Regions from separate parts of the Mesorhizobium onobrychidis genome, predicted to be linked through region 3. Evidence: predicted binding sites of a transcription regulator. Region 3 holds the regulator's gene; each other region holds the start of a gene.
What was found. Region 3 encodes PhoB, which activates phosphate uptake and scavenging genes when phosphate is short. Its sites were predicted from a motif close to TGTCATNNANCTGTCAT; they were not measured.
Positions count from the first base shown of each region.

Region 1: the regulator PhoB is predicted to act here: its motif matches at 3,650-3,666, upstream of IHQ72_RS05280 (alkaline phosphatase D family protein).
Region 2: the regulator PhoB is predicted to act here: its motif matches at 2,365-2,381, upstream of IHQ72_RS26050 (LTA synthase family protein).
Region 4: the regulator PhoB is predicted to act here: its motif matches at 3,457-3,473, upstream of IHQ72_RS35705 (ceramide glucosyltransferase).

Region 1 is NZ_CP062229.1:1,093,870-1,101,244, forward strand. Features, by position in the region: gene ppa (inorganic diphosphatase) at 77-610, shown strand; partial or broken gene IHQ72_RS05265 (hypothetical protein) at 853-1,445, opposite strand; gene IHQ72_RS05270 (TetR/AcrR family transcriptional regulator) at 1,491-2,096, opposite strand; gene IHQ72_RS05275 (MFS transporter) at 2,179-3,462, shown strand; gene IHQ72_RS05280 (alkaline phosphatase D family protein) at 3,739-5,313, shown strand; gene IHQ72_RS05285 (hypothetical protein) at 5,580-5,861, opposite strand; gene typA (translational GTPase TypA) at 6,062-7,375, shown strand, end outside.
Region 2 is NZ_CP062229.1:5,219,845-5,227,219, reverse strand. Features, by position in the region: gene rpsF (30S ribosomal protein S6) at 1-108, opposite strand, end outside; gene IHQ72_RS26050 (LTA synthase family protein) at 410-2,335, opposite strand; gene fabD (ACP S-malonyltransferase) at 2,603-3,556, shown strand; gene fabG (3-oxoacyl-[acyl-carrier-protein] reductase) at 3,615-4,352, shown strand; gene IHQ72_RS26035 (acyl carrier protein) at 4,542-4,778, shown strand; gene fabF (beta-ketoacyl-ACP synthase II) at 4,813-6,075, shown strand; gene mltG (endolytic transglycosylase MltG) at 6,178-7,375, shown strand, end outside.
Region 3 is NZ_CP062229.1:1,376,542-1,383,916, forward strand. Features, by position in the region: gene pstA (phosphate ABC transporter permease PstA) at 1-586, shown strand, start outside; gene pstB (phosphate ABC transporter ATP-binding protein PstB) at 599-1,414, shown strand; gene phoU (phosphate signaling complex protein PhoU) at 1,453-2,160, shown strand; gene phoB (phosphate regulon transcriptional regulator PhoB) at 2,177-2,866, shown strand; gene IHQ72_RS06725 (ROK family protein) at 3,074-4,321, opposite strand; gene xylF (D-xylose ABC transporter substrate-binding protein) at 4,590-5,633, shown strand; gene IHQ72_RS06735 (sugar ABC transporter permease) at 5,776-7,107, shown strand; gene IHQ72_RS06740 (ATP-binding cassette domain-containing protein) at 7,201-7,375, shown strand, end outside.
Region 4 is NZ_CP062229.1:7,256,611-7,263,985, reverse strand. Features, by position in the region: gene IHQ72_RS35725 (aspartate aminotransferase family protein) at 1-738, shown strand, start outside; gene argF (ornithine carbamoyltransferase) at 756-1,667, shown strand; gene IHQ72_RS35715 (Hsp33 family molecular chaperone) at 1,761-2,795, shown strand; gene apaG (Co2+/Mg2+ efflux facilitator ApaG/CorD) at 2,955-3,347, opposite strand; gene IHQ72_RS35705 (ceramide glucosyltransferase) at 3,573-4,727, shown strand; gene IHQ72_RS35700 (O-succinylhomoserine sulfhydrylase) at 4,775-5,965, opposite strand; SAM riboswitch at 6,040-6,117, opposite strand; gene IHQ72_RS35695 (2'-deoxycytidine 5'-triphosphate deaminase) at 6,243-7,337, shown strand.

The DNA.
Region 1 (7,375 bases), 280 kb from region 3:
CTTTCAGTACCATTCGCCGCATTGCACCATGCGCCACTGCCCGCTATCGGTTTCCAATCGAAAGAGGGACAAAGCCATGCGTATCGAAGCCATAGCCATCGGAAAGAACCCGCCGGAGGACGTCAACGTCATCATTGAGGTGCCGATCGGCGGCGAGCCGATCAAGTACGAGATGGACAAGGAGGCCGGCACGCTGTTCGTCGACCGCTTCCTGCACACCTCGATGCGCTATCCCGGCAATTACGGCTTCGTGCCGCACACCCTGTCGGGTGACGGCGACCCGATCGACGTGCTGGTCTGCAACACGCGCGCGCTGGTGCCGGGCTGCGTCATCAATGTGCGGCCGATCGGCGTGCTGGTGATGGAGGATAATTCCGGTCTGGACGAAAAGATCATCGCGGTGCCTTCGCCCAAGCTGACGCTGCGCTACGAGAACGTCACGGAATACACGCACCTGCCCGACATCACCCGCCAGCAGGTGCAGCACTTCTTCGAGCACTACAAGGATCTCGAACCCGGCAAATGGGTCAAGATAGAGGGCTGGCACGATGCCGCCTACGCCAAGAAGATGATCGTCGAGGCGATCGAGCGGGCCAAAGCAAGCAAGTAGTCCAACGCTTTCAAAATTGGGAGACGTCGGCGGGACAGCGCCCCCTCTGCCCTTCCGGGCATCTCCCCCACTTGGGGGGAGATTGGCAGCTTCGCCGCCCCGTCTCTCTTTCAGCGTTGGAGATTGGCGAAAGCCAAGATGGCAGCCGATCTCCCTCCTTGTGGGGGAGATGTCCGCCATGACAGAGGGGGGCGTGAAGGATCGCCGAAGGGCGGCCATTGCTACGCTCTTCCTCACTACCACTAATTGTCGACGCGGCCGAAATCGGGTGCGTTGCCGATCACCACGCGCTTGTCCTTGCCGCAGGCAAAGGTCCGCGCCTTCTCGTCGGCGAGCTTGCGGGCCTGGTCGTTGGCGCTGGGGTTGCCGGTGGCCAGCACAAGGCCGACGGTGCAGCCCTCGTAGGTCTCCGGTTGGGCGACCTTGGCGACGATCAGCACGTCGGTTGGTTTGTTCTCCCCCTCGGGATTGCTGATCGAGCGACGATGGATGACCGCGAAAGGAATGGCCAGATCGCCGTTCGTCTCAATGCGCCACTCGAGTTGGGTGCAGCCGAATTGAGCCCGACAAAACTTTCCCAGACCGCGGTCATGTCGCTGGGCGGAAAACCGTAGAACAGCGATTCCCGGGCATCGTCGTAGGAGATCAGTACCGGGTAGCCGCGATAGCCCGAACAGGCGAGACTGGCCCAGTCGCCTTCGCCTTCTTCCGCCTGCGCGTAGGTCACGCAGTCCTTCTTCCTGTCGAGATCGGTGTAGGCGCTGGAAATGTCGCCGGCCTGGGCAGCCTGGCAGAGGCCGGCAAGGGCAAGCGGGATCATCAAAAGGCGACGCATCGCGAACAACTCCGTTTCGGGGCTGCCGCACGGTATCGTTAAACGCTATTTCTTCAAGCTCGCTTCGATCAGCAGGTCGGCGTTCCGGGCCACAGACTTCGCCGGTCCGCCGGCACCGAACAGCTGGCCGCTGATATAGGCGCCCTCGATCAGAAGCAGCAGCCCGTCGCCCAGCGTATCGGCGTCGCCGGCACCCATTGCCGCCGCCATGGCGCGCAGGCGTCGTCGCAATTCCTGCTTGTTGACCTCACTCACCACGCGGGCCGGGTGGCCGTGCTCGGGATATTCGACGGCCGCATTGGTCATACCGCAGCCGCGATAGTCGGGTCTTTGCGTGCGCTTGCCGATGCGGGTCAGGAAGGCGGCGATCTGCGCGCGCGGATCGCCGGGATGGGCAGCCACCGCCTCGTCGAAGCAGGCCCAGAACTCGAGGTCGTATTGCCGGAGATAGGACGCCGCCAATTCGTCCTTGGACGGAAAGCTACGATAGAGGCTGGGCTTGGTGACGCCGGCGCGCCGCACGATCTCATCGACGCCAATCGCCCTGATGCCTTGCCGGTAGAACAGGTCGCGGGCAACGCGAAGGATTTTTTCGCCGGCACGCGGCGGTGCCACTTCACCCGCTTTGATCGTTGGTTCAATGCTTTTCATCTAGGACGAGCCGTTGCCTGCTTGACAATGTTACCGATCGGTACGTATACCTCGGTGCAATTGCAACGTACCGGTCAGTAACATGATAGCTCAATCCCGTCCGTTTGGCCAGCGCTACGCTTTTGTCGTGGTCGCCGTCATTTTCCTCTGTCTGCTGATCGCGGCGGGCCTCCGGTCGGCGCCCGCCGTCATAATGCTGCCGCTGGAGGAGAGTTTCGGCTGGCGGCGCGATGTCGTCTCGCTCGCCGCGGCCATCGGCATCTTCCTCTATGGCTTGACCGGGCCGTTTGCCGCGGCACTGATGGAACGGATCGGGCTGCGCCGCACGCTGCTGGCGTCGCTGGTGCTGATGTCGGGTTCGACGGCGCTCAGCCTGTTGATGACCGAGCCGTGGCACCTGCTTCTCACCTGGGGCGTATTCTCCGGCGTCGGTTCCGGCGCGGTCGCCACGGTGCTTGGTGCCACCATCGTCAATCGCTGGTTCAAGACCAATCGCGGCCTGGTGATGGGCCTGATGTCGGCCTCCGCCGCCACCGGCCTGCTGGTATTCCTGCCACTGCTCGCCGCGCTCGCCCAGTCGGGCGGCTGGAAGCCGGTCGCCATCGCCATTGCGGTCGCCACCGCCTGCCTGGTGCCGCTGGTCTGGCTGCTGGTGCCGGAGCGTCCGGCCTCGATCGGCATGGTGCGCTACGGTGCGGACGCCGACGACGTGCCGCCGGTTCCACCGGCCTCGCAGGGCAATTTCCTCACCCATACGCTCAGCACGCTGCGCCGTGCCGCCGGCACCCGCGTGTTCTGGTATCTGTTCGCCACCTTCTTCATCTGCGGCTTCACCACCAACGGACTGGTCGGCACGCACCTGATCGCGTTTTGCGGCGACATGGGTATCGGTCAAGTGCAAGCCGCCGGCCTGCTGTCGCTGATGGGCATCTTCGACCTGATCGGCACGACGCTGTCGGGCTGGCTCACCGACCGTTTCGACCCGCGCAAGCTGCTCGGCGTCTATTATGGCATCCGCGGCCTGTCGCTGATCTATCTGCCTTATTCCGGCTTCTCGTCGACCAGCCTGATCATCTTCGCCGTGCTCTACGGATTGGACTGGATCGCCACCGTGCCGCCGACGCTCAGGCTGTCGAACGAGGCGTTCGGCGATCGCAGCGGGCCGATCGTCTTCGGCTGGATCGTCGCCGGCCATCAGGTGGGTGCGGCGGCCGCCGCTTTCTTCGGCGGCACCATGCGTGAATTGCAGGGCAATTACGAACTCGCCTTCCTCATCGCCGGCATGACGGCAATAGCCGCGGCCTGCATCTCGCTGTTGATCAACACCAGCCGTCCGGCCTTCGAGCCGGAACCTCAGGCGGCTTGAGGGCGCGACGGTGCGTCTCTTCCTTCTCCCCTTGTGGGAGAAGGTGGCCGAGCGAAGCTCGGTCGGATGAGTGTGTTCCAGCTTGGCAATGACAGCACTCCGTCCAACACCCCTCAACCGTCTTGGCGCTGCGCGCCAATCCACCTTCTCCCACAAGGGGAGAAGGAAGATCCGCCTGCCTGTCGATTGTAATGAAACCTTCATGGTTTCGAGATGTGCGTGAAACATTGAGGTTGGACCTTGGCGGCGACGTTCAACGCCATCTAGGAGACAGCCATGAACAAGATTTCGATGACGCGGCGCGCTTTTGTCACGTCGGCGAGCGCCGCCGGCCTCGTCGGCGTATCGGGCCTAGCGCTTCCCTATTATTCCCGCGCCAATCAGCGGCCCGCCTTCACCCATGGCATTCAGTCGGGTGATGTCGACGCAACCAGCGGCGTGGTGTGGACTCGCACCGACCGCCCTTCGCGTGTCATGTTCGAAGTGTCGTCGACGGAGAATTTCGCCAACGCCGTCCGTCTTGCGCCGCTCGATACCTCGCCGGCCAGCGATTACACGGTAAAGCGGCTGCTCACCGACCTCGCCTCCGACCAGGACATCTTCTACCGCATGATCGCGGCCGATCTCGCCGACATCAACGCCGTCTCCGAGCCGATCGTCGGCCGCTTCCGCACGGCGCCGGCCTCGAAGCGCGACATTCGTTTCGCTTGGTCGGGCGATACCGCCGGCCAGGGCTGGGGCATCGACGACACCGGCATGAAGACCTATGCCACGATCGGCAAGCATACGCCCGACTTCTTCCTGCATTCCGGCGACACCATCTATGCCGACGGCGCGATGAAGGACGAGGTCGACCTTCCCGGTGGCGGCAAGTGGAAGAACAACGTCCTCATCGACGAAAAGCGCAAGGTTGCCGAGACGCTGGACGAGTACCGCGGCCAGTGGAAGTACAATTTGATGGACGGACATGTGCTGGGGCTCAACGCCATCTGCCCGACCTTCTACCAGTGGGACGACCACGAGGTGGTGAACAACTGGTCGGATTCGAAGGACCTGAGCGCCGACGACCGCTACTCGGAAAAAAACATCCATGTGCTGGCGGCACGCGCGGCACGCGCCTTCCATGAGATGACGACGATCCGCTACGAGCCGTCGGAACCCGGGCGCGTCTATCGCAAGATCGCCTACGGGCCGCTGCTCGACGTGTTCTTCCTCGACATGCGTTCCTATCGCGGCTCCAATGGTCCTGGCATGCAGGATACGGTGACCCCGCAATCGCGCATCCTCGGCGAACAGCAGACGAAGTGGCTGAAGCGCGAACTGGCAAACTCCAACGCGACCTGGAAAATCATCGCCGCCGACATGCCGCTCGGTCTCGTTGTCTGGAACGACGCCCCCAAGAAGGCCGGCGCCGAGGCCATCAGCAATGGCGACAATGGTCCGGCCAAGGGCCGCGAGCTGGAAATTGCCGACCTCCTTCGCTATATAAAGAATGCCGGCATCACCAACACCGTCTGGCTTACCGCCGATGTGCACTACACGGCGGCGCACTACTACAATCCTGATAAGGCGCAGTTCCAGGACTTCAATCCGTTCTGGGAATTTGTTTCGGGTCCGCTCCATGCCGGCACGTATGGACCCAATGATTTCGACATGACCTTCGGCCCGGAGCTGAAATTCATCAAGGCGCCAACCGCCGAGCAGGGGCAGAATCTGCCACCGTCGGCCGGCCTGCAGTTCTTCGGCCTCGTCGATCTCGACGGCGCCACTGAACAGATGACGGTGCGGCTGATGGATCGCGACGACAATGAACTCTACAAGGTCACGCTCGATCCGGTGCACTCGGCGTGAGGAAGTTGGCTTCAATAATGGCCAAAACGCAGGCGGGACAGCGCCCCCCTCTGTCCTGCCCTCTTTGCCAAAACTTGGCATCTCCCCCACACGGGGGGTGATTGGCAGCTTGGGCGCTCCGCTCGCGCCTGCAACGTTGAAGGTTGGCGAAAGCGGCGGCTACGACCGATCTCCCCCTTCGTGGGGGAGATGCCCGGCAGGGCAGAGGGGGCGTGAAGGATCGCAGCGGAACGGTATCTCGGGATGACGACCGCCGTCGGCGGTCGTCAGTCCGGATAGCAAACGGTTGGAATTTGCGGCCAAATAGCACTGTCGCAGTTGGCAGCCTCCTGCCTCTGCTTGAAGGCGGCGCTAACCGGCCCGGTCACGACTGGGTCGACGCCATCCGGCGCATCGGCAAACAACTGCTCCGCCGAACGCGTGTCGGACGGCAGGGCAGGGGGCGCTTCCTTGAGGGTCGCGGCCGACTGTGCCGCGCCCGCCGCAAGGACAACGGCGAGGGCCGCCCATGCGAGGATTGGCCGGTATCTGGTGCCCGTATTGCTCATGAAATTTGAACTGTCCCGACCGCGAAAGGTTCCGCTTTGGTTAATAATTCCATTTCACACCAAGACGCTTAAGATTTGGTGACCATGTATTTGGTGGCGCGCCTCCTCTTTCGCAATTGCGAAAAACCCTGTATGAGCCGCCCAACCGAAAGAGGCAGCGCCTTTTGGCCTGCTGCCTGCAACGCTCCCGAGACCACAACATGAAAATTCGTAATATCGCGATCATCGCGCACGTCGACCATGGAAAAACCACCCTCGTCGACCAACTCCTGAAACAGTCCGGCTCGTTCCGCGACAACCAGCGCGTCGCCGAACGCGCCATGGATTCGAACGACCTCGAAAAGGAACGCGGCATCACCATCCTGGCCAAGGCGACCTCGGTCGATTGGAAGGACACCCGCATCAACATCGTCGACACCCCCGGCCACGCCGATTTCGGCGGTGAAGTCGAGCGCATCCTGTCGATGGTGGATTCAGCCATCGTGCTGGTCGACGCCGCCGAAGGGCCGATGCCACAGACCAAATTCGTCGTCGGCAAGGCGCTCAAGGTCGGATTGAAGCCGATCGTCGTCATCAACAAGATCGACCGGCCGGACGCCCGCCACGTCGAGGTGGTCAACGAAGTGTTCGACCTGTTTGCAGCGCTCGACGCGACCGACGACCAGCTCGACTTCCCGATCCTTTACGGCTCGGGCCGCGACGGCTGGGTCTCGGAAAACCCCGAAGGTCCGAAGGACCAGGGTCTGGCGCCGCTGTTCGACCTCGTTATCAAGCATGTGCCGGCGCCGACCGTCCATCCCGGCCCGTTCCGGATGATCGGCACCATTCTGGAAGCCAATCCGTTCCTCGGCCGCATCATCACCGGCCGCATCGAATCCGGCACGCTGAAATCCAACCAGGCGGTCAAGGTGCTGCATCATGACGGCACCCAGGTCGAAACCGGCCGCATCTCGAAGATCCTGGCTTTCCGCGGGCTGGAGCGCCAGCCGATCGACGAGGCGCAGGCGGGCGACATCGTCGCCATTGCCGGCCTGTCGAAGGGCACCGTCGCCGACACGTTCTGCGACCCGTCGGTGACCGAGCCGCTGCACGCGCAGCCGATCGATCCGCCGACCGTGACGATGTCGTTCCTCGTCAACGATAGCCCGCTGGCCGGCACTGAGGGCGACAAGGTGACCAGCCGCGTCATTCGCGACCGCCTGCTGCGCGAGGCCGAAGGCAATGTCGCGCTGAAGATCGAGGAATCGCCGGACAAGGACTCGTTCTTCGTCTCCGGCCGCGGCGAATTGCAGCTTGCCGTTCTGATCGAGACGATGCGCCGCGAAGGTTTTGAGATCGCCGTGTCGCGTCCGCGCGTCGTTATGCAGCAGGGCGACAACGGCGAATTGCTGGAGCCGGTCGAGGAAGTCGTTATCGACGTCGACGAGGAGCATGCCGGCGTCGTCGTGCAGAAGATGTCGGAGCGCAAGGCCGAGATGGTCGAATTGCGCCCGTCAGGCGGCAACCGCCAGCGC
Region 2 (7,375 bases), 3.5 Mb from region 3:
GGACCCGCCATTCGCGGAGATGACGCCCTTGTACTGTTCGACAAGCGCATCGACCTGCTGCTGCGAGAGGTCCTGCCGGGCAAGAAACACATGTTCGTAAAGAGCCATATTGTTCTATTGCCTTTCTTCGTTTCTCTCCCGGTTCCCGGCGGCAAAAGCCTCTGCAACTTCTCTGACCCGCCGATCCCTAGGGGCGGGGAAGAAAGGAGCATGACGAGACGGTCGAGAGCGGAGACACGGGAGGCGGAAGCGCTTCTGGCTCCACACGAAGGTTTTCGAAAAAACCTCCGGCCCTCCGTTCAGCCCCCAGCAAGGACCGGCAGATTGCGGGCGTCTATACAGGAATTTGGCCGCAAGGCAAGGGCGAGCCGAAAATCCGCCGCCGCAAGGGCGACATGTCGCGGCATCTTCAGCTTGTATGCGGAACGAGCTTCTTCACCGTTTCCGGGAAGAAATCGGGCGCTGCACGGCGCTTGCCGAACATCATGTCGTATTGCAGCAGACGGAAATCGCGAATGGCCGGGTCGATTTTCTTCTTGCGCGCCCAGTCCGGCGTGGCCTCGCCCGCCGGCGTCATCAACAAATTGCGGTCGACGACGCTGTAGCGCTCGCGCATCTGGCCGAGGAAGCCGGTGTAGTAGGGATGGCTGATCCCGGCCGTGGTCAGGATGTGGTAGGGCAGGAAGACGGGGCTTACCGCGCCCATTTCCTCGGCCGGCCCTGTGCGGTTCGACCATACGATCAGCGGCGTCTGGTGATGCAGCAGCATCTGGTCAGGCGGTTCTTTGCGCGGCGCGACATTGTCCTTGAGGAAGCCGGTCTCGACATAGACCGGTCCGAGCGGCGGCAGATGGTCGCCGAAGAAGGCGATGACTGTCGGCCGCTGGCGGTTCTTCGCCCATTCGACAAGGCGCTCAAGGCCCTTGTCGGCGTCGGATGCACCCTCTGTGAAGCTCAGCAGCGAATCCTTTGCCCACTGGCTGGTCGGCGCCTGCACCTTGTGGGTCGGATTGTAATAGCGATTCGGCTCGTAAGGGCCGTGGTTTTGCAGGCTGACGGCGAAGAAGAAAAACGGATCGTCAGTGGAGTCGGCCTCGCGGATGATCTCGTCGGTCATCGCCGCGTCCGAGGCCAGCGGACCGCGCTTTTCGAGATATGGCATATTTTCTTCCGACTTGAAGGCGTCGAAGCCGAAATCCGCATAGACCGGCGTACGGTTCCAGAACCAACTCGTGCCGGGATGGATAGCGCGCGTCTCATAGCCCTGGCTCTTCAGGAACGTCGCCATCGACGGCACCGGCGCGCGGACATATTGCTGGTAGGGGATGCTGCCGGCCGGCAGGAAGGCGTTGGAAAAGCCGGTCAGCGCCTCGAATTCGACATTGGCGGTCATACCGCCGAATTCGGGTGAGAACATATAGCCCGAGCGCAGCGCCCGCACATTGGGAATCGGATCGGGCGTGATGGTGACGCCGGGCAGCTCGGTCGGGTCCCAGAAGGATTCGCTCATGACGATGATGATGTCGGGCTTCTCGGCCGGTACCGAGGCCGTCACATCAGGCCTGTCGATTGCTGCGATCGACTTGTCGGAATAGCCGGCAGGCGCCGAGACATGGGCCATCGGCACGTTGAGCGCGAAGGCGAGCGCAAAACCGTTGGAGGCGTAGTTTTCCTTCTGGTCCCACATGATCGGGATGATCTGCAGCCGGTCACGCGTCCACGAGAAGGTTGCATAGTCCATGATCGAGACGAAGAAGGCGAGCAGTGGCACGGTCAGCGTCAGCCGGGCAAGGCGCCCCTTGCGGCTGAGCGCCGGCACGCGGCGGCGCCACAGCCGCCAGCCATAAACGAGCAGCGACAGCCCACCGACGATGCCGACCGCCAAGGCGAGGGCGGTTCCCGGGCGTTCGCGCACCAGAAGCGGCATCAGCGCCACGATCTGGCGTGAATAGAGGAAATCGGTCGGATAGAGCGGATCGCCGAGATAAAGCGATTTCTGATGGCCGACGAAGGCCAGCGCCAGGGTCAGCGGCGCGACGATCATCAGGCTCTGGTGGCTGCGGCCGAGCACGGCATCGAGGCCGATCAGGATCAGCGCGAAGATGATGATGGTGGTCCAGCCCGGCTTGAAGGGCTGCAGGAAGAAGGCGACGGTACCGGCAAAGTCGCCGCGCACGATCAGTTCGATCGCAAAAACCAGGATGGCGGCAGCGAGAAGGCTGACGAGGCCATAACGGATAACAGGCCATTTCCGGCCCGGCAGATAGCCGGTGGCCGGATCGCCTTCCAGAAACTGTGGCGCGGCTTTGCCAGCGCCCTTCCTAGTCCTTGCCACCTTACAATTCCCCCGACCATACACAAAAGCGTCATTGAGCTGTCATCGATATGTCACGAAAAGCTAGCGCCTGTGGCTGAAATAAGAAGAGCCAGCAAACGAATCGTGAGCGATTTTCATCATGAGTGATCGACAAAAAGCCTTTTGGAACAGGTACTCGGCCAGCAATACCGAGCCGGAGTGGCCCGGGTCGGGCCGATGGCGGACTTGACTTGCCCGCCCGCCTTGCGTCACAGGCAGGAAAAATCAGCCGCTTGGGAGCCACACATGGCCGTTGCATTCACCTTTCCGGGACAGGGCAGCCAAGCTGTCGGCATGGGCAAGGACCTCGCCGACGCCTTTCCGGAATCGCGGAAGATCTTCGAAGAGGTCGACGACGCGCTCGGCGAAAACCTGTCGAAGCTGATCTGGGAAGGGCCGGAAGAGACGCTGACGCTGACCGCCAATGCCCAGCCGGCGCTGATGGCGGTATCGCTCGCCGCGATCCGGGCACTGGAATCGCGCGGCTTCTCGCTGAAGGACAAGGTCGCCTATGTCGCCGGCCATTCGCTTGGCGAATATTCGGCACTTGCCGCCGCCGGTTTCGTTTCGGTCGCCGATGCGGCCCGGCTCTTGCGTATCCGCGGCAATGCCATGCAGGCGGCTGTGCCGGCCGGTGAAGGCGCCATGGCGGCGATCATCGGGCTGGAACAGGCCGATGTCGAAGCCGCCTGCGCTGAAGCGGCCAAAGGTTCAGCCAAAGATTCAGTTTGCCAGATCGCCAACGACAATGGCGGTGGCCAACTGGTGATCTCCGGCGCCAGGGCGGCGGTCGAGCTGGCGGCGAGACTGTGCATGGAAAAGGGCGCCAAGCGGGCGCTGATGCTGCAGGTCTCGGCGCCCTTCCATTCGGCGCTGATGGCACCGGCGGCCGAGGTCATGCGCGAGGCATTGGCCGAAGTCACGAAGAACGCGCCGTTCGTGCCCGTGGTCTCCAATGTGTCGGTCACTCCGTCCAGCGATCCGGACGCAATCGCCCGCCGCCTGGTCGAACAGGTGACCGGCCGCGTGCGCTGGCGCGAAACGGTGGAATGGTTCGACGCGAATGGCATTGCGACGCTTTACGAAGTGGGCGCCGGCAAGGTGCTGTCGGGACTGGCGCGGCGCATCAACCGCGATATGGCCACCGGCGCCGTCGGCACGCCGGCGGATGTCGACGCGGCGCTGGCGGCGCTCGCATAACCGCCAAGATTTGGCCCCACCCGTGTAGGGTGTTCTCTCTTAGATCAGGAGACAAGACATGTTCGAATTGACCGGCCGCAAGGCCCTCGTCACAGGCGCATCGGGAGGCATCGGCGAGGCGATCGCCAGGGTGCTGCATGCGCAGGGCGCCGTCGTCGGCCTGCACGGCACCCGCGTCGAAAAGCTGGAGACGCTGGCGGCCGAACTCGGCGACCGGGTCAAGCTGTTCCCGGCGAACCTTTCCAATCGCGACGAGGTCAAGGCGCTCGGCCAGAAGGTCGAGGCCGATCTCGAAGGCGTCGACATTCTCGTCAACAATGCCGGCATCACCAAGGACGGTCTGTTCGTACGCATGGCGGACGCCGACTGGGATACGGTGCTCGAAGTCAATCTGACCGCCGTGTTCCGGCTGACCCGCGAACTCACCCATCCGATGATGCGGCGCCGGCATGGCCGCATCATCAACATCACCTCCGTGGTTGGCGTCACCGGCAATCCCGGCCAGACCAATTACTGCGCCTCCAAGGCCGGCATGATCGGCTTTTCCAAGTCGCTGGCGCAGGAGATCGCCACCCGCAACATCACCGTCAACTGCGTCGCCCCGGGCTTTATCGAATCGGCGATGACCGACAAGCTCAACGACAAGCAGAAAGAGGCGATCATGGCGGCGATCCCGACACGGCGCATGGGCACCAGCGCCGAAGTCGCTTCCGCCGTCGCCTATCTCGCTTCCAACGAAGCTGCCTATGTCACCGGCCAGACCATTCACGTGAATGGCGGCATGGCGATGATTTGACAGTTGCGGGAAAACACCCCTTTTCGCCTTGGACCCGGGCCGATTTTCGTGTAATGCGGCCCGCAACCCGGCGGTTCGGGCAAAAACCGGTCCGGTGCCGTTGCGTTTCCGACAGGACCATCTTTCAGCTTGATTAGCGGCATTCTGCCCGCTAACGAAGACAGACAAACAAAAGACGAGGATGCCCAAATGAGTGACACCGCAGAGCGCGTCAAGAAGATCGTTATCGAGCACCTTGGCGTCGATGCCGACAAGGTGACGGAGCAGGCGAGCTTCATCGATGATCTGGGCGCGGACAGTCTCGACACGGTCGAACTCGTCATGGCGTTCGAAGAAGAATTCGGCGTCGAGATCCCGGACGATGCGGCCGAAACCATCCTGACTGTTGGCGATGCGGTGAAGTACATCGATAAGGCTTCTGCCTGACGCTATTTGCAGTCATCACCGAGGAGGACCTGCGATGAGGCGTGTCGTCGTCACGGGCCTTGGGCTGCTTTCGCCCTTCGGCGTAGGCTTCGAGCATGGCTGGAAGGAGCTTCTTACCGGCCGCAGCGCAGCCAAGCGCATCACCGAGTTCGAGGTGGAGGATCTTGCCTGCAAGGTCGCCCACGTCATTCCCCGCGGCAATGGTGAGAACGCCACCTTCAATCCCGAGGCCGTTCTCGAGCCGAAGGAACTGCGCAAAATCGGCGACTTCATCCTGTACGGGATCGCGGCCGCCGACGAGGCGCTGAAGGATTCCGGGTGGGCGCCGAAGTCGCATGAGGAGCAGTGCGCCACCGGCGTGCTGATCGGCTCCGGCATCGGCGGCATCGAAGGCATCGCCGAGAACGCGATGATCCTGAAGGAGCGCGGTCCGCGCCGCATCAGCCCGTTCTTCATCCCCGGCCAGATCATCAATCTCGTCTCCGGCCAGGTTTCGATCCGGCATGGGCTGAAAGGCCCCAACCACGCCGTCGTCACCGCATGCTCCACCGGCGCGCATGCCATCGGCGATGCCGCTCGACTGATCATGTGGGGCGATGCCGACGTGATGGTCGCGGGCGGCACCGAGGCGCCGGTGACGCGGCTGTCGATCGCCGGTTTCGCAGCCTGCCGTGCGCTGTCCACCGACCGCAACGACGCTCCGGAAACGGCCTCGCGTCCCTATGACCGCGACCGCGACGGCTTCGTCATGGGCGAGGGCGCCGGCGTCGTCATTCTGGAGGAACTGGAACACGCCAAGGCACGCGGCGCCAAGATCTATGCCGAGGTCACCGGTTACGGCCTGACCGGCGATGCCTATCACATCACCGCGCCGGCCGAAGATGGCGACGGCGCCTTCCGCTGCATGGTTGCGGCGCTGAACCGGGCCAAGCTGACGCCCGCAGACGTCGACTACATCAACGCGCACGGCACCTCGACCATGGCCGACACGATCGAGCTCGGCGCCGTCGAGCGGCTGGTAGGCAACGCCGCGTCGAAAATATCGATGTCGTCGACCAAATCGTCGATAGGCCATCTCCTGGGTGCGGCGGGCGCCGCCGAGGCGATCTTTTCGATCCTCGCGATTCGCGACAACATCGCGCCGGCCACCATCAATCTCGACAACCCAGAGCGCGAAACGGCGATCGACCTGGTGCCGCACAAGCCGCGCGCCCGCCAGATCGACGTGGCGCTGTCCAATTCCTTCGGCTTCGGCGGCACCAACGCCTCCCTGGTCTTCCAGCGCTACAATGGCTGACCGGTCCGCCGGCCGGCACAGTGTATGCGTGCCGTCAATTTTGCCATATTCGCCCCTACTCTGCCCAAGGGGATTCGTTGCAAGACCAAACGGTAGGGCGCCATGAACACGAACGGGGAATTCGGGCAACGGTCCGCACCGTCGGGTCCGATCGTGCCGAAGACGGCCAGCGAAGCATTGCGGCCTGAAGCCGGCACGCCGCCGCCCAAGCGCTCGCGCGCCTCGCGCAGCCAGTTCGTCGTGTTCATGAACTTCGTCATCTCCTTGGTGATGCTGTTGGTTCTGGCGGCCGGTTTTGCATTGTATTTCGGTAAGCAGGAATTCAACGAGCCCGGCCCGTCGGCCAATGCCGACACCTTCCTGGTCAAGCCGAACACCGGCGTCCAGGAAATTGCAGAGCAGCTCGAGCGGCGTGGACTGATCAGCGACGCGCGCATCTTCCGCCTTGGCGTGCGTGCCTTTGGCAATGATTCGGAACTGAAGGCCGGGGAATACGAGATCAAGCCGCAGGCCTCCATGCGCGACATCATGGAGTTGCTGAAGAGCGGCAAGTCGGTGATGTATTCGCTGACCGTCCCCGAGGGACTGACGGTCGAGCAGGCGCTGCAGCGCATCGCCGATCAGGCAGCGCTCGACGGCGATATGCCGGCGACCATTCCACCCGAGGGCAGCCTTGCCACCGACACGCTGCGTTTCACCCGCGGCGCGACACGCCAGCAGATGGTCGAGAAGCTTTTGGCGAATCAGAAGAAGCTGGTCCAGGATGTCTGGCAGCGGCGCGCCCCCGATCTGCCTCTGGCCAATGTCGACGACTTCGTCATCCTGGCTTCGATCGTCGAGAAGGAGACGGGCAAGGGCGACGAACGCTCACGGGTCGCCGCCGTCTTCCTCAACCGGCTGGCCAAGGGCATGCGGCTGCAGTCCGATCCGACCATTATCTACGGCCTGTTCGGCGGCAAGGGCAAACCCGCCGACCGCCCGATCTACCAGTCGGACATCAAGAAGCCGACGCCCTACAACACCTATCTGATCAATGGCCTGCCGCCGACGCCGATCGCCAATCCCGGCCGAGCGGCGCTGGAGGCGGTAGCCAACCCGTCGAAGACCGACGACCTCTATTTCGTCGCCGATGGCACCGGCGGTCACGTCTTTGCCGCGACGCTCGCCGAGCACAATGAGAACGTCGCCCGTTACCGGGCGCTGCAGAAGAAGCTGGCCGATGAAGCCGCCAAGGCCGGTGCTGACAAGGCCGACGCCGCCAAGGTGGAAGGTCAGACCGATGCGCCGGTTGACGGCGGCG
Region 3 (7,375 bases):
TCTTGAGGAATTTGCCCCCAAGAACCGGCTGACGACGATCATCGAAGTGAATATCAACAATCTGGCGGCGGTGCCTTCGATCGTCTTCGGCCTGCTTGGACTTGCCGTATTCCTGAATTTCTTCGGCATGCCGCGCTCAGCCCCGGTGGTCGGCGGCATGGTGCTGGCGCTGATGACCCTGCCGATCATCATTATCGCCTCGCGCGCTTCGTTGCGCGCCGTGCCACCGTCGATCCGGGAGGCGGCGCTTGGCATCGGAGCGTCCAAGGTCCAGACCGTATTCCATCACGTCCTGCCGCTGGCGATGCCGGGTATCATGACCGGCACCATCCTCGGAATGGCGCATGCGCTGGGTGAAACCGCGCCGCTGCTGATGATCGGCATGGTCGCCTTCATCGTCGACATTCCCGGCGGCTTCACCGATCCCGCGACGATCCTGCCGGTGCAGATATTCATGTGGGCCGATTTCCCGGAAGCCGGGTTCCAGCAGAAGACTTCGGCGGCGATTTTGATTTTGCTGCTGTTTTTGGTCATCATGAATGCCATCGCGGTGATACTGCGCAGGCGCTTCGAGCGGCGCTGGTAAGGAGTAGAGGATATGAACATCATGACGGAAGCCGGCGTCGAACAGAAACTGAGTAGCGGAACCAACGCCCCTTCGATCAAGATGAAGGGCGACAAGGTCTCTGTTCATTACGGCGAGAAGCGAGCTCTGTTCGACGTGGATCTCGATGTCCGCGAGAACCAGGTGACGGCGTTGATCGGCCCATCGGGCTGTGGCAAGTCGACCTTCCTGCGTTGCCTGAACCGAATGAACGACACCATCGATATCGCGCGAGTGAGCGGCAAGATCACACTCGACGGCGAGGATGTCTACGACCCGAAAATCGATGTCGTCGAGCTGCGAGCTCGCGTCGGCATGGTATTCCAGAAGCCGAACCCGTTTCCCAAGTCGATCTATGAAAACGTCGCTTACGGTCCGCGCATTCACGGCCTCGCCAGGAGCAAGGCCGAGTTGGACGGCATCGTTGAATCGAGCCTGAAGAACGCCGGTCTGTTCAACGAGGTCAAGGATCGCCTGCTCGAGTCGGGCACCGGTCTCTCCGGCGGACAGCAGCAGCGCCTGTGCATCGCGCGCGCCATCGCCGTGTCGCCGGAAGTGATCCTGATGGACGAGCCCTGTTCGGCGCTCGATCCGATCGCCACCGCCCGCGTCGAGGAACTGATTGACGAACTGCGCCAGAACTACACGATCGTCATCGTCACTCATTCGATGCAGCAGGCAGCGCGCGTGTCGCAACGCACGGCGATGTTCCATCTCGGCTATCTGGTCGAGGAGGGCGCGACCGACAAGATGTTCACCAACCCCGACGACAAGCGCACCCAGGACTACATCACCGGCCGGTTCGGCTGAGCGGTCCGGCGGCGAATTTCGAACACGAGGACAGTATCATGGGTGAACACACCGTCGCGTCTTTCGACGAGGAACTGGAGCACATCGACAGGCTGATCCGCGATATGGACGAGCTCGCCGCCGCGATGGTCGCAGCCTCGATCCGCGCGTTGCTTGCATCAGACAATGCGATGGCGCAGCGCGTCGTCTCGGACGACGCCATCATGGATGCCCGGCAGCGCGAACTCGACGATAGTGCGATCACGCTGATCGCCAAGCGGCAGCCGATGGCGCAAGATCTGCGCGCAGTGGTTGGCGCAATCCGCATGGCCGGCGATCTCGAGCGCATCGGCGACCTGGCCAAGAACATAGCCAAGCGGGTCAGCGCAGTCGGGCAGAGCGCCACGCCGCGTAATCTCTCGCACGGTATCGACGCGATGGCGGATCTCGTTCTTGTGCAGCTTCGCGGCGTGGTCGAGCACTATGTGTCGCGTAATGCCGGCGCGTTGAAAGAACTGCGCGCCGACGACCAGAAGATCGACGTGAAATACACGGCGGTTTTTCGCGAACTCCTGACCTACATGATGGAGGATCCGCGCAACATCACCGCCTGCACGCATCTTCTGTTCTGCGCCAAGAATCTCGAGCGTATCGGCGATCATGTCACCAACATCGCCGAAAACGCCTACTTTGTCGTGACCGGGCAGCAATTGCCGGCGGATCGCCCGAAGCTAGACGAAACGACGATGTCGGCGCCGGCGACATGACAGGAGTGACCGGCCGATGATCGCGCCGCGCATCATGGTGGTGGAGGATGAAGAGCCGCTGGGCGTCCTCCTCCGTTACAATCTGGAATCCGAAGGTTATCAGGTCGAGGTGGTGACGCGCGGCGACGAGGCCGAAATCCGGCTGCAGGAAAACGTGCCCGATCTCCTGGTGCTCGACTGGATGGTGCCGGCGGTTTCCGGCATCGAACTTTGCAGGCGCCTTCGGGTGCGTCCCGAAACTGAGCGGCTGCCGATCATCATGCTTACCGCGCGCGGTGAGGAGAGCGACCGGGTGCGCGGCCTTTCCACCGGAGCCGACGACTATCTGGTCAAGCCGTTCTCGACGCCGGAATTCATGGCCAGGGTCAAGGCGCTGCTGCGCCGCGCCAAGCCCGAAGTGCTGTCCAGCGTGCTTAAGGTCGGCGACATCGTGCTCGATCGCGAATCGCACAGGGTCTATCGCAAGAAGAGCGAGATCCGGCTCGGGCCGACCGAATTCCGGCTGCTCGAATTCATGATGCGGCACCCGGGTCGGGTCTTCTCGCGCAGCCAGTTGCTCGACAATGTCTGGGGCGAGACGATCTACATCGACGAGCGCACGGTGGACGTCCATGTCGGACGGTTGCGCAAGGCGGTCAACAATGGTCGCATGCCCGATGTCATCCGCACCATCCGCGGCGCGGGCTATGCGATCAGGGAAGACTAGGGATGTGCTGATATTCGGGTGATGCCGGCCTGCGAATGGCGATTTCCTGCGCTTCCGGTACTCACGTACCCAAAGTACGCTCCGTTCCGGTTTTCGGAACCCGCCCAGTCCGGTCGCTTCGCGCCCGTCTTCGAGCCCGGCGCGGACTGACCTGAATCTCAAGACATCCCCAAGTCGCAATCCGCCTTTGTTCCTTGCCTTTCGGACTCAGGCCACGTCCTTCCTGATCGTGCCGGACCTTCCTTGCGCGCCCGGCGCGAAAATCTCCTGGTCGACGAAGCTCAGCGCCCGCATCGCGCAGCCTTCGCGGATCAGCGGCAGCTCGTTTGGCTCGGTGTCGAAGGAAATCGAACCCGAATGCTGGCCGCCGGCGGTCTGGGCTATGGCCTCGCGCAGGGCCGGCTCGATCAGGTCGAAGGCGGCAGCGCTGGCGCCGACCATGGCGACCGGCGCCGGATCGATCAGCGCGAACAGGCTGCCGAGCCCGAAGCCGAGCGCTTCGCCGGCCTTGCGGTAGGCTTCGCGTTCCGGTCCGTCCGTCTCGCGCGCCCGGGCCGCCAGTGCCCGCATCTCGGCGTCGCTGACGTCGGCGACCGGCTCGGCGTTCTCGCTCAATTGCCTTGCGTTGCGCCAGATAGCATAGTTGCCGGCATAGGCCTCGACGCAGCCGCGCCGCCCGCAGCGACAGAGCGCGCCGCCCGGCCGATGGATCATGTGGCCGAATTCGCCGCCCGAGGAATGGGTGCCGGTGAACAGTTCGCCTTTCAGCACCAGCCCCATACCGATGCCGTGCGAGAGCAGGATGGCGATGAAATCGTCGCGGTAACGATCCGGGTCGCGCCAGCGCAGCGCCACGGCCATCATGTTGCAGTCGTTCTCCATGATGGCCGGAATGCCGAACTCGCGTTCCAGAATGTCGGCGAAGGCGATGTTCGTCTGCGGCGTGATCGGCGACCACAACATGGCGCGCGCATGGGAATCGGTGATCCCCTGGATCGCCAGCGCGATGCGGGCGACGCTTTGGACATCGAGGTCGGGGTCTTCGAGCCGGCGCCGGACAATGGCGACACATTCGTCGATCAGCTCGTCGCGCGACATGGTCAGCGTGTCCAGCCGGCGCTGTTCCTCGGCGACCACCTGTCCGGCATAATCGATGACGGCGACCGACAGGAAATTCAGCGACAACACGACGGCCAACACCGCAGCGGCTTCCGGATTGAGGCTGAGCCCGACCTGCGGCCGGCCGCGTTTCAGCGAAGTGGTCTCGCTGGCCTTGCTCTCGGTTAGGATGCCTTCTTGGATCAGGTCGGAAGAGATCGCCGATATGGTCGAATGGCTGAGGCCGGTGGTCGCGGCGATCTCGGTCCGCGACGGCTGGCCTGCGCGCCGTATGGCCGAAATCACCATCGCCCGGTTGCGCCGGCGCAAATCGTCATGACGAATTCCAACCGACATTCTTTTGCTTCCTCCCTATTGCCGCGGCCGCTCATGAATCGGAAGCCGTCGGTAATATCAGACAAATACTGGCAGAAGCAGAAGGCCCTGTCATTGTTTATTCCGAGGCTCGAAAAAATTCGGCAGGAGCATCAAAATCCATCAGAATTGATGTTGACAGCGCTTCGGCGTTGGACCAGTATTTTTTCGGGGCTCGAAAAAATAGGGCCTCTTGTGCCGGCCTTCGGGCCAGTGTGGGCGCGCCGTACGCGGCGCAGGGAGGAAAATCATGAAGAGATTCGCAGCCGCCATTCTGGCGGGGGTAGCCATGTCGCTGACGCTCGCATCGGCCGCGCAGGCCAAGGACAAGGTCATTGGCGTTTCGTGGTCGAACTTCCAGGAAGAGCGTTGGAAGACCGACGAAGCCGCCATGAGGACGGCGATCGAGGCCGCCGGCGACAAGTATATTTCCGCCGATGCACAGTCCAATCCCGGCAAGCAGCTGACCGATGTCGAGAGCCTGATCTCGCAGGGCGCCAACGCGCTGATCATCCTTGCGCAGGATGCCTCGGCCATTGGGCCGGCGGTGCAGAAAGCGCTGGACGAAGGCATTCCGGTCGTCGGCTATGACCGGCTGATCGAGAACAAGGACGTGTTCTATCTGACCTTCGACAACCAGGAAGTCGGCCGCATGCAGGCCCGTGAAGTGTTCAAGGTGGCGCCGGAAGGCAATTACGTCTTCATCAAGGGCTCGGGCGCCGATCCGAATGCCGATTTCCTGTTCGCCGGCTCGATGGAAGTGCTCAAGGATGCGATCGACAGCGGCAAGATCAAGAATGTCGGCGAGGCCTATACGGACGGCTGGCTTCCCGCCAACGCCCAGAAGAACATGGAACAGTTCCTGACCGCCAACGACAACAAGGTCGACGCGGTGGTTGCCGCCAATGACGGCACCGCCGGTGGCGTTGTCGCGGCGCTGACGGCGCAAGGCTTGGCCGGATCCGTCCCGGTGTCCGGCCAGGACGGCGACCATGCCGCGCTGAACCGCATCGCGCTCGGCACACAGACCGTCTCGGTATGGAAGGACGCGCGCGAGCTTGGCAAGAGCGCTGCCGAGATCGCCTCGCAGCTTGCCGACGGCAAGCCGATGGCCGACATTGCGGGCGTCAAGGACTTCACCACGCCGGGCGGCAATGTCGTCAAGTCGCTGTTCCTGACGCCGATTGCCATCACCAAGGACAATCTCAACGTCGTCATCGACGCCGGCTGGATCAAGAAGGAAGAGGTCTGCGCCGGCGTGGCGGCGGCGGGCACTGTCCCGGTCTGCAACTGATCCGACCTTCGCAAGAAGCCTGAAACGCCGCGGCTTCACGCCGCGGCGTTTTTTCAAAAAGAACTGTTTTTCCGCTTCTCGCGGAAAACTTCTAAGCTGCTTCCGGCATCCGCGGCAGACGGCAACCCGGTGGGAGGACATCATGACCGACACGACTTCCAACACGCCGGCCGCCGATACCGCTGCCGATCGGGCGCGTGAATCCGAGCTCAGCCCCGTCGGCCGCTTCCTCAAGGCAACCGAGCTCGACATACGCATGCTCGGCATGGTCGGCGCGCTGCTGGTCATCTGGGTTGGAATCCACATCCTGTCGGGCGGGCTCTTCCTTACGCCGCGCAATCTCTGGAACCTGTCGGTGCAGACCTCCTCGGTCGCGATCATGGCGACCGGCATGGTGCTGGTCATCGTGATGCGCAACATCGATCTTTCGGTCGGCTCCGTCGAAGGTGTGATCGGCATGGTGATGGGCGTCGCGCAGGCCGAATTCCTCATCCGGGTCATGGGCTTCCAGCTTGGAAATCCCTGGATATGGATCATCGCACTGGCTGCCGGCGTAGCGCTCGGCCTCATGATCGGCGCACTCCAGGGCTTCATCATCGCCTATCTCGAGGTTCCGGCCTTCATCGTGACGCTGGGCGGCCTGCTGATCTGGCGCGGCATGGCGTGGCTGATGACGAGCGGGCGCACCGTCGCGCCGCTCGACGCCACATTCCAGCTCATGGGTGGCGGGCCGCGTGGCTCGATCGGGGCAACCGCAAGCTGGATCGTCGGCATTCTCGCCTGTGTGGCCGTCGCCTTGATGCTGCTCAACGGCCGGTCACAGCGCAAGCGGTTCAAATTTCCGCTGCGCCCGGTCTGGGCGGAGAGCTTGCTTGGTGTTGTCGCCTGCGCCGCCATCCTTGGCGCCGTCTGGATCGCCAATTCCTATCCCTGGCCGATCGGCATCGTTCGCCAGTACGCTCAGCGGACCGGCATCACCGTTCCCGAAGGCGGCCTGTTCATCGCCCATGGCATCGCCATACCGGTGCTGATCGCGGTCGCAGTCGGCATCGTTATGACCTTCATCACCAGGCGCACCCGTTTCGGCCGCTATGTCTTCGCCATTGGCGGCAATCCGGAAGCGGCGGAACTCGCCGGCATCAACACGCGCTGGGTGACCATGAAGGTGTTCATGATCATGGGCGTGCTGGCCGCGATCAGCGCGGCGATTGCGTCGGCCCGCCTCAATGCGTCGACCAATGCGCTGGGTACGCTGGACGAGCTCTTGGTCATCGCGGCTGCGGTCATTGGAGGCACATCGCTGGCCGGCGGCTCCGGCACGGTGCTCGGCGCCATGCTGGGCGCACTTCTGATGCAGTCGTTGCAGTCGGGCATGGTGTTGCTCGGCATCGATTCACCACTTCAGAGCGTCGTTGTCGGCGCCGTGCTGGTCGTCGCCGTCTGGCTCGACACCGTCTACCGCAAGCGGGTCTGAGCATGATCCCGAGCCGAAGCTCCGCGTCAGCGAAAATTGGACGCCGGTTTCGACAAGACCATGCTCAAGCAAAAACCATAGGGAGGAACGATCATGGCTGACACAACTGCTCCCACGCCACTGATCGATATGCGCAACATCTCGATTGCCTTTGGCGGCATTCGCGCTGTCGACGATGCGTCGATCGACCTTTTCCCGGGCGAGGTCGTGGCACTGCTTGGCCACAACGGCGCCGGCAAGTCGACGCTGATCAAGATCCTGTCCGGCG
Region 4 (7,375 bases), 1.4 Mb from region 3:
GAAGGTTTCGACCAGGTCGGCTTCGACGACATCGACGCCGCCGAAAAGGCGATCACGCCCGAGACCGCCGCGATACTGATCGAGCCGGTGCAGGGCGAGGGTGGCATCCGCCCGGTGCCGACGCAGTCGCTGAAGCGGCTGAGGCAGCTCTGCGAACAGCATGGCCTGCTCCTGATCTTCGATGAGGTCCAGTGCGGCATCGGCCGCACCGGAAAACTGTTCGCGCATGAATGGGCTGGCGTCACGCCCGACATAATGGCGGTTGCCAAGGGCATCGGCGGCGGCTTCCCGATGGGCGCCTGTCTCGCCACCGACGAGGCGGCCGTCGGCATGACCGCCGGCGTGCACGGCACGACTTTCGGCGGCAATCCGCTGGCGATGGCGGTCGGCAACGCCGTGCTCGACGTGGTGCTGGAAGACGGCTTCCTGGAGGATGTCCAGCGCAAGGCGTTGCTGCTGAAGCAGGGGCTGGCGGGCGTCGCCGACGAGTTTCCTGACATCATCGAAGACATCAGGGGCACAGGCCTGATGCTCGGCCTGAAATGCGCCGCACCCAACACCAAGGTGAACATGGCGTTGCGCGACCAGCATCTGCTTGCGGTTCCGGCCGGCGACAACGTTCTTCGCCTGCTGCCGCCGCTCACCGTCACCGACGCCGAGATCCATGAGGCGCTCGACCGCATCCGTGCCGGCGCCCGGGGCCTGGCCGATGCCATCGCCGCGGCTGCCGCGAAGTAACAGTCGAAAGACCCCAAATGAGCCTTCGCCATTTCACTGATCTTTCCGCCGTTTCCGAGGGCGATCTGCGCTTCATGCTGGACGATGCCGTGGTGCGAAAGGCAAGGCTCAAGGCTGGCGAGCGGACAAAACCGCTCGAAGGCAAAGTGCTGGCGATGATCTTCGACAAACCGTCGACGCGCACGCGCGTGTCCTTCGACGTCGGCATGCGCCAGCTCGGCGGCGAGACCATCATGCTGACCGGCACCGAGATGCAGCTCGGCCGCTCCGAAACCATCGCCGACACGGCCAAGGTGCTGTCACGCTATGTCGATGCGATCATGATCCGAACCACATCGCATGACCGGCTGCTGGAGCTGACCGAGAACGCCACCGTTCCCGTCATCAACGGGCTGACCGACGATACCCACCCCTGCCAACTGATGGCCGACATCATGACCTTCGAGGAGCATCGCGGTCCGGTCGCCGGCAAGACAATCGCCTGGACTGGCGACGGCAACAACGTGCTGCATTCCCTGCTGGAGGCCTCGGCGCGGTTCCGCTTCAACCTCAACGTCGCCGTGCCGGAAGGCAGCGAGCCGGCGCAGAAGCATGTCGATTGGTCGACGGCGCATGGCGGCAAGTTGCACTTCACCCGCTCGCCCGAGGAGGCGGTCCACGAGGCCGACTGCGTCGTCACCGACTGCTGGGTGTCGATGGGCCAGGAGCACCGTGCTCGCGGCCACAATGTCTTCTCCCCCTACCAGGTCAATGCGGCGCTGATGGCGAAGGCAAAGCCGGACGCATTGTTCATGCACTGCCTGCCGGCGCATCGCGGCGAGGAGGTCACCGACGAAGTCATCGACGGGCCGCATTCGGTAGTGTTCGACGAGGCCGAGAACCGGCTCCACGCCCAGAAGGCGGTTTTGGCCTGGTGTCTGGGCGCTTGATCCGGGCCACCTTGATCCGGCACTGCGTGGTGCCTATCTCAGGCGCATCACGCAAATCGAGCGCGTTTCGACGCATGCGCCCCGGAGGGCGGCATGGCCGCGCCCTGGAGCTTTGTCATGTTGGAAACTCATCAATTGGCTGAACAACAACCCAAACTCGGCGAATTCGGCTACGCTGGCGACGATCATGTCGTGCCCTTCGAGGTCGGCCCGCTCGACGTGCGTGGCCGCACCGTCCAGCTCGGGCTGATGCTCGACGCGATCCTCAGCCGTCATGACTATCCCGAGCCGGTCGCTCGCCTGCTGGCGGAAGCCTGCGTGCTGACGGTGCTGCTCGGCACCTCGCTCAAGTTCGAAGGCAAGTTCATCCTGCAGACCCGCACGGACGGACCGGTCGATATGCTGGTGGCGGATTTTTCCACGCCGCATGCGCTACGCGCCTACGCGCGCTTCGACGCCGACCGGCTGGAGGCTCTGACGTCTGCCGGTGAGACTTCGCAGCAGACGCTGCTCGGCAGCGGTGTCCTGGCGCTGACGATCGACCAGGGCGCCCACACGCAGCGCTATCAGGGCATCGTCCAGCTCGAAGGCGAGACGCTGGAGCAGGCCGCGCGCACCTATTTTCGGCAGTCGGAACAGATCCCGACCGATCTCAGGCTCACGGTGGCCAAGCTGTTGACGCCCGGCGTCGGCGGCGCCCGCGAGCAATGGCGTGCCGGTGGCATCCTGGCGCAGTTCCTGCCTCAATCGCCGGACCGCATGCGCGTGCCCGATCTTCCGGGCGGCGACGGCGATCCGCGCCAGGAGATCCACGATCCGGCCGACAATTCCTGGCAGGAACTGCTGGCGTTGCTTGGCACCATTGAGCCGACGGAACTGATCGACCCGACGATCGGCGCCGAGCGGCTGCTTTACCGGCTGTTCCACGAGCACGGCGTGCGCGTCTTCGGCGGCGTACCGGTTGCCGACCAGTGCTCATGCTCCAGGGAGAAGATCCGCGGCATTCTCGGAGGCTTCTCCGCCGACGAGATCAGGGACAGCACCGAGGATGGCGGCATTCACGTCGCCTGCGAATTCTGCTCGAAACAATATGACTTCGACCCGGCGGAGTTTGCCGCCGCGCAATAACGAGCGTCAGTGCTGCCTATCTGCCCGCTGGCATTCTTCCAATGGAAGTAGGAATCGCCAAATACCGAGTGCGGTGCCTTCGCAGAACTTGGGTTCCTCGCCCGACGGAGTGGGGCCACCTCTCCCCCGCTTCGCGAGGGCGAGGAACTCAAGTGAGCGTCAATTGACGGTGCGCCGCGTGCCCGGCAGGTCGAGCGAAAAGGCGGGGATGGCGACATCGAACGTCTCGCCCCGCTTGTTGCGCATCGTGTAGTGGCCGACCATGATGCCGGATGGCGTTGAGAGCGGGCACCCAGACGTGTATTGATAACTGTCGCCGGGGTTGAGTTCGGGCTGGTCGCCGACAACGCCGGCGCCGCGCACTTCCTCAACCCGGCCGGTGCCGTCGGTGATGTGCCAATAGCGTGACAGAAGCTGCACGAATTCATCCGACTGGTTGTCGATGGTCACCTGGTAGCCCCAGACATAGCGGTTCTCCGACGGGTCGGAGCGATCTTCCAGATAGAACGGCCTGACCTGTACTTCGATGTTGCGCGTGACGGCGCTGTACATAGACTACTCCACAATATGTAGACGGAACTTTCGACGCTCTCCGCAGCTTGGTCAACGGGGTGCTTCCCGTCGCTGCCCGCCTCCTTTGCGCGCAGGTGCCGAAGAACAATGTCATTTAAGTGACACATGACAATGATGGTGTGCAGGGCCGGGCGACTCAGCATTCTGTCGAACTGTTGAAACGGCTTTCATGCGGGCGGTTTTTTCTGGAGTGACCAGATATCGATGGAATTGACAGTCACCGCCGCCTTGCTTTCCACAGCTCTGCTTCTTGTCAATCTCGCCAGCATCCTGCTCGCTTCGTTGAAGCTGAAGCGGCCTGGCAGGATCACACCGCCAGCGGGCAAGGCGCAGCCGGTGTCGATCGTCGTGCCGTCGCGCGGCGTCGAACCGTTTGCCGAGGAAACGCTCGAGCGCGCCTTCTCTCTCGACTGGCCGCGCTATGAACTCATCTTCTGCGTCGCCCATGCCGACGACCCGGTGGTCGGGCCGATCACCGACGCGATCGCCCGCTTTCCGGCCGTGCCGGCCCGGCTGCTCGTCGGCGACGACCGCATCAGCGGCAATCCGAAACTCAACAATTGCGTGAAGGGCTGGGAGGCAGCGCGACACCGCTGGGTCATCCTTGCCGATTCCAACGTCCTGATGTCGAGGGACTATGTCCAGCATCTGATGGCGGCATGGCGGCCGGACACTGGCCTTGTCTGCTCGACGCCGATCGGCTCGCGGCCGGACGGGTTCTGGGCGGAGGTCGAATGCGCTTTCCTCAACACGCTGCAGGCGCGCTGGCAATATACCGGCGAGGCGCTCGGCCTCGGTTTCGCCCAGGGCAAGAGCATGTTGTGGAACAAGCTCATGCTCGACGCCAATGGCGGCATCCGTGCGCTTGCCGCTGAGATCGCCGAGGATGCCGCCGCGACCAAGCTGGTCAACGGGCTTGGACTGCGCGTCAATCTCGTCGCCTCGCCCTTCGAGCAGCCGCTCGGTTTGCGCACGTTTGGCGAAATCTGGTCGCGCCAGGCCCGCTGGGCACGCCTGCGCCGGGTCACCTTCCCCCTGTTCTTCGCGCCAGAAATATTGGTCGGCGCGGCGGTTCCGCTGGCGCTTGCGCTGATTGCTGCGGCCGGCGCCGGCTTCAGCCTGTCGGCAACCGCCGTCGCCGTGCTGGTAGTCGCCTATCTCCCGGAATGCGCTCTCGCCTCGGCCAAGGGCTGGCACCTGTCGCTGCGCATGATCCCGGCGATGGTTGCGCGGGACGTGATGCTTCCCGCCATCTGGGTGCGCGGCTGGCTCAGCGGTGCCGTCGACTGGCGCGGCAACACGATGACCATCCACACCAGCGCCGTTGCGGAATTGGAAGAGACCCCGTCGGGCGCCTGACCGCGCCTGCTTTTGACAATTCGAGCGAAGCCGTTCGGCGCGTATCCCTATCTGGCGGCTTTCAGTGCCTGCTCGATGTCTTCGAGCAGGTCGTCTGTGTCCTCCAGGCCGACGGACAGCCTGAGCGTGCCTGGCCCGATGCCGAGTTCGGCACGCGCCTCATCGCTCAGATTCTTGTGCGTCGTCGTCGCCGGGTGGGTGATCAGGCTCTTTGCATCGCCGAGATTGTTAGAGATCAGCACGATATCGAGCGTGTTCTGGAAGGCGAAAGCCGCCTGTTTGCCGCCCTTGACGTCGAGGCAGATCAGCGTCGAGCCGCCCGACATCTGCTTCTTGACGACCGCCGCTTGCGGGTGATCGGCGCGGCCGGGATAGATGACGCGGGCGATCTCCGGCTGCTCGGCGAGGAAGTCCGCGATCCGGCCGGCACTTTCCGTCTGCTGGCGCACGCGCAGCGGCAGCGTTTCCAGGCCCTTCAGCAGCGTCCAGGCATTGAACGGCGACAGGCTGGGACCGGTGTGGCGGAAATAGTCGTGCAGGTTCTCGTCGATCCACTTCTTGTCCGACAGGATGACGCCGCCGAGGCAGCGCCCCTGGCCGTCGATGTGCTTGGTCGCCGAATAGACGACGATGTGGGCGCCGAGTTGCAACGGCTTCTGCTGTAAGGGCGTGGCAAAGACGTTGTCGACGATCAGCCGCGCGCCGATCGAATTGGCAAGCGAGGCGACGGCTGCGATGTCGACGACTTCCAGCGTCGGATTGGTCGGGCTTTCAAGGAAGAACAGCTTTGTGTTGGGCCTGACCGCCTTTTCCCAATTGGCGATTTCGGTGCCATCGACCAGCGTCGCCTCGATGCCGTATTTCGGCGCCAGCGTTTCGACCACCCAGCGGCAGGAGCCGAACAGCGCGCGCGCCGCCACTATGTGGTCGCCGGCCTTGGCGCTGCACAGCAACGCCGCTGTGACCGCCGCCATGCCGGATGCGGTGGCGCGGGCATCTTCGGCACCTTCCAGCGCACACATGCGCTTCTCGAACATGTCGACAGTCGGATTGGCATAGCGCGAATAGATGAAGCCCGGTTCCTCGCCCTTGAAGCGGGCTTCCGCCGCCTGCGCCGTGTCGTAGACATAGCCTTGCGTGAGATACATCGCCTCGGAGGTTTCGCCGAAGCCGGAACGTAGCGTTCCCGCATGCACGAGGGCGGTCTGAGGCTTCCAGTTGCGCTTGTTGCTCGTCATCACCTTGTTCCAAACACCAAAAATGGTCCAAACACAAAAAAACCGGCCGCGAAAGTCGCAACCGGTCCATACGGCCTTTCGGCCCGACGGTCCTTTAGCGACTTGTTTAACGTGGCTGCAAGCCGACCGGCCAAATCACCACGGGATAACGACCCTTTAGACCTGCACCGCGCTTGCGTCAATTGCCGGCATGATTAAGAGGTTTGTACCAGTAGGTTCCGTGGCAAGGACCTGCAAAAAAACGAGACCTCGCCCGGCCTTCGAGCGGAGCCAGACTTTGCGGCAGACAGGCATTCTTCCCGATCAGGACATTTCCGCGCTGTTTCAGTCGGGCGCGCTGAAGTCGCCGCGCGCGCTTGATGCCGACCAGGTCCAGCCGGCCAGCCTCGACCTCAGGCTTGGCGACAAGGCCTGGCGGGTGCGCGCCTCCTTCCTTCCCGGCCCCAACCACAGGGTTGCTGAAAAACTCGACCGTCTGAAGCTGCACGAAATCAATCTCGCGGACGGTGCGGTGCTGGAGACGGGCTGCGTCTATATCGTGCCGCTGCTCGAGAGCCTGGCGCTTCCGGCAAACATCTCCGCCTCCGCCAACCCGAAGAGCTCGACCGGACGGCTCGACATCTTCACCCGCGTGATGACCGATCGTGGCCACGAGTTCGACAAGATCGCTGCCGGCTACAACGGCCCGCTCTATCTGGAAGTCAGCCCGCGCACCTTTCCGATCGTTGTCCGCGCCGGCTCGCGGCTGTCTCAGATCAGGTTCCGCACCGGCAATGCACTTTTGTCGGAAAGCGAGCTGCACGAATTGCACCGTGCCGAGACGCTCGTCGCCACCGAGCCACCGAACATTTCCGGTGGCGGCATCGCGCTGTCGATCGACCTCGATGGCGACAAGGACGGGCTGGTCGGCTACCGCGGCAAGCACCACACCGGCCTGGTCGATGTCGACAAGCGCGCGGCACAGGATGTCGTCGATTTCTGGGAGCCGCTTTACAAGAGCGGCGCCGGCGAACTGGTGCTCGATCCGGACGAATTTTATATCCTCGTCAGCCAGGAAGCGGTGCATGTGCCGCCGCTCTATGCCGCCGAGATGACGCCATTCGATCCGCTGGTCGGCGAATTCCGTGTCCATTATGCCGGTTTTTTCGATCCGGGCTTCGGTCATTCGGCGGCCGGCGGCACCGGCAGCAGGGCGGTGCTCGAAGTGCGCAGCCACGAAGTGCCGTTCATCCTCGACCACGGCCAGATCGTCGGGCGGCTGGTCTACGAGCACATGCTGAAGCGGCCGCAGGCGCTCTACGGCACTGATCTCGGCTCGAACTACCAGGCACAGGGCCTGAAACTGTCCAAGCATTTCCGCGCCGCGCGCTGATCGCCGATTAAATCAGACTGTGCTTGCCTGACCTTGTG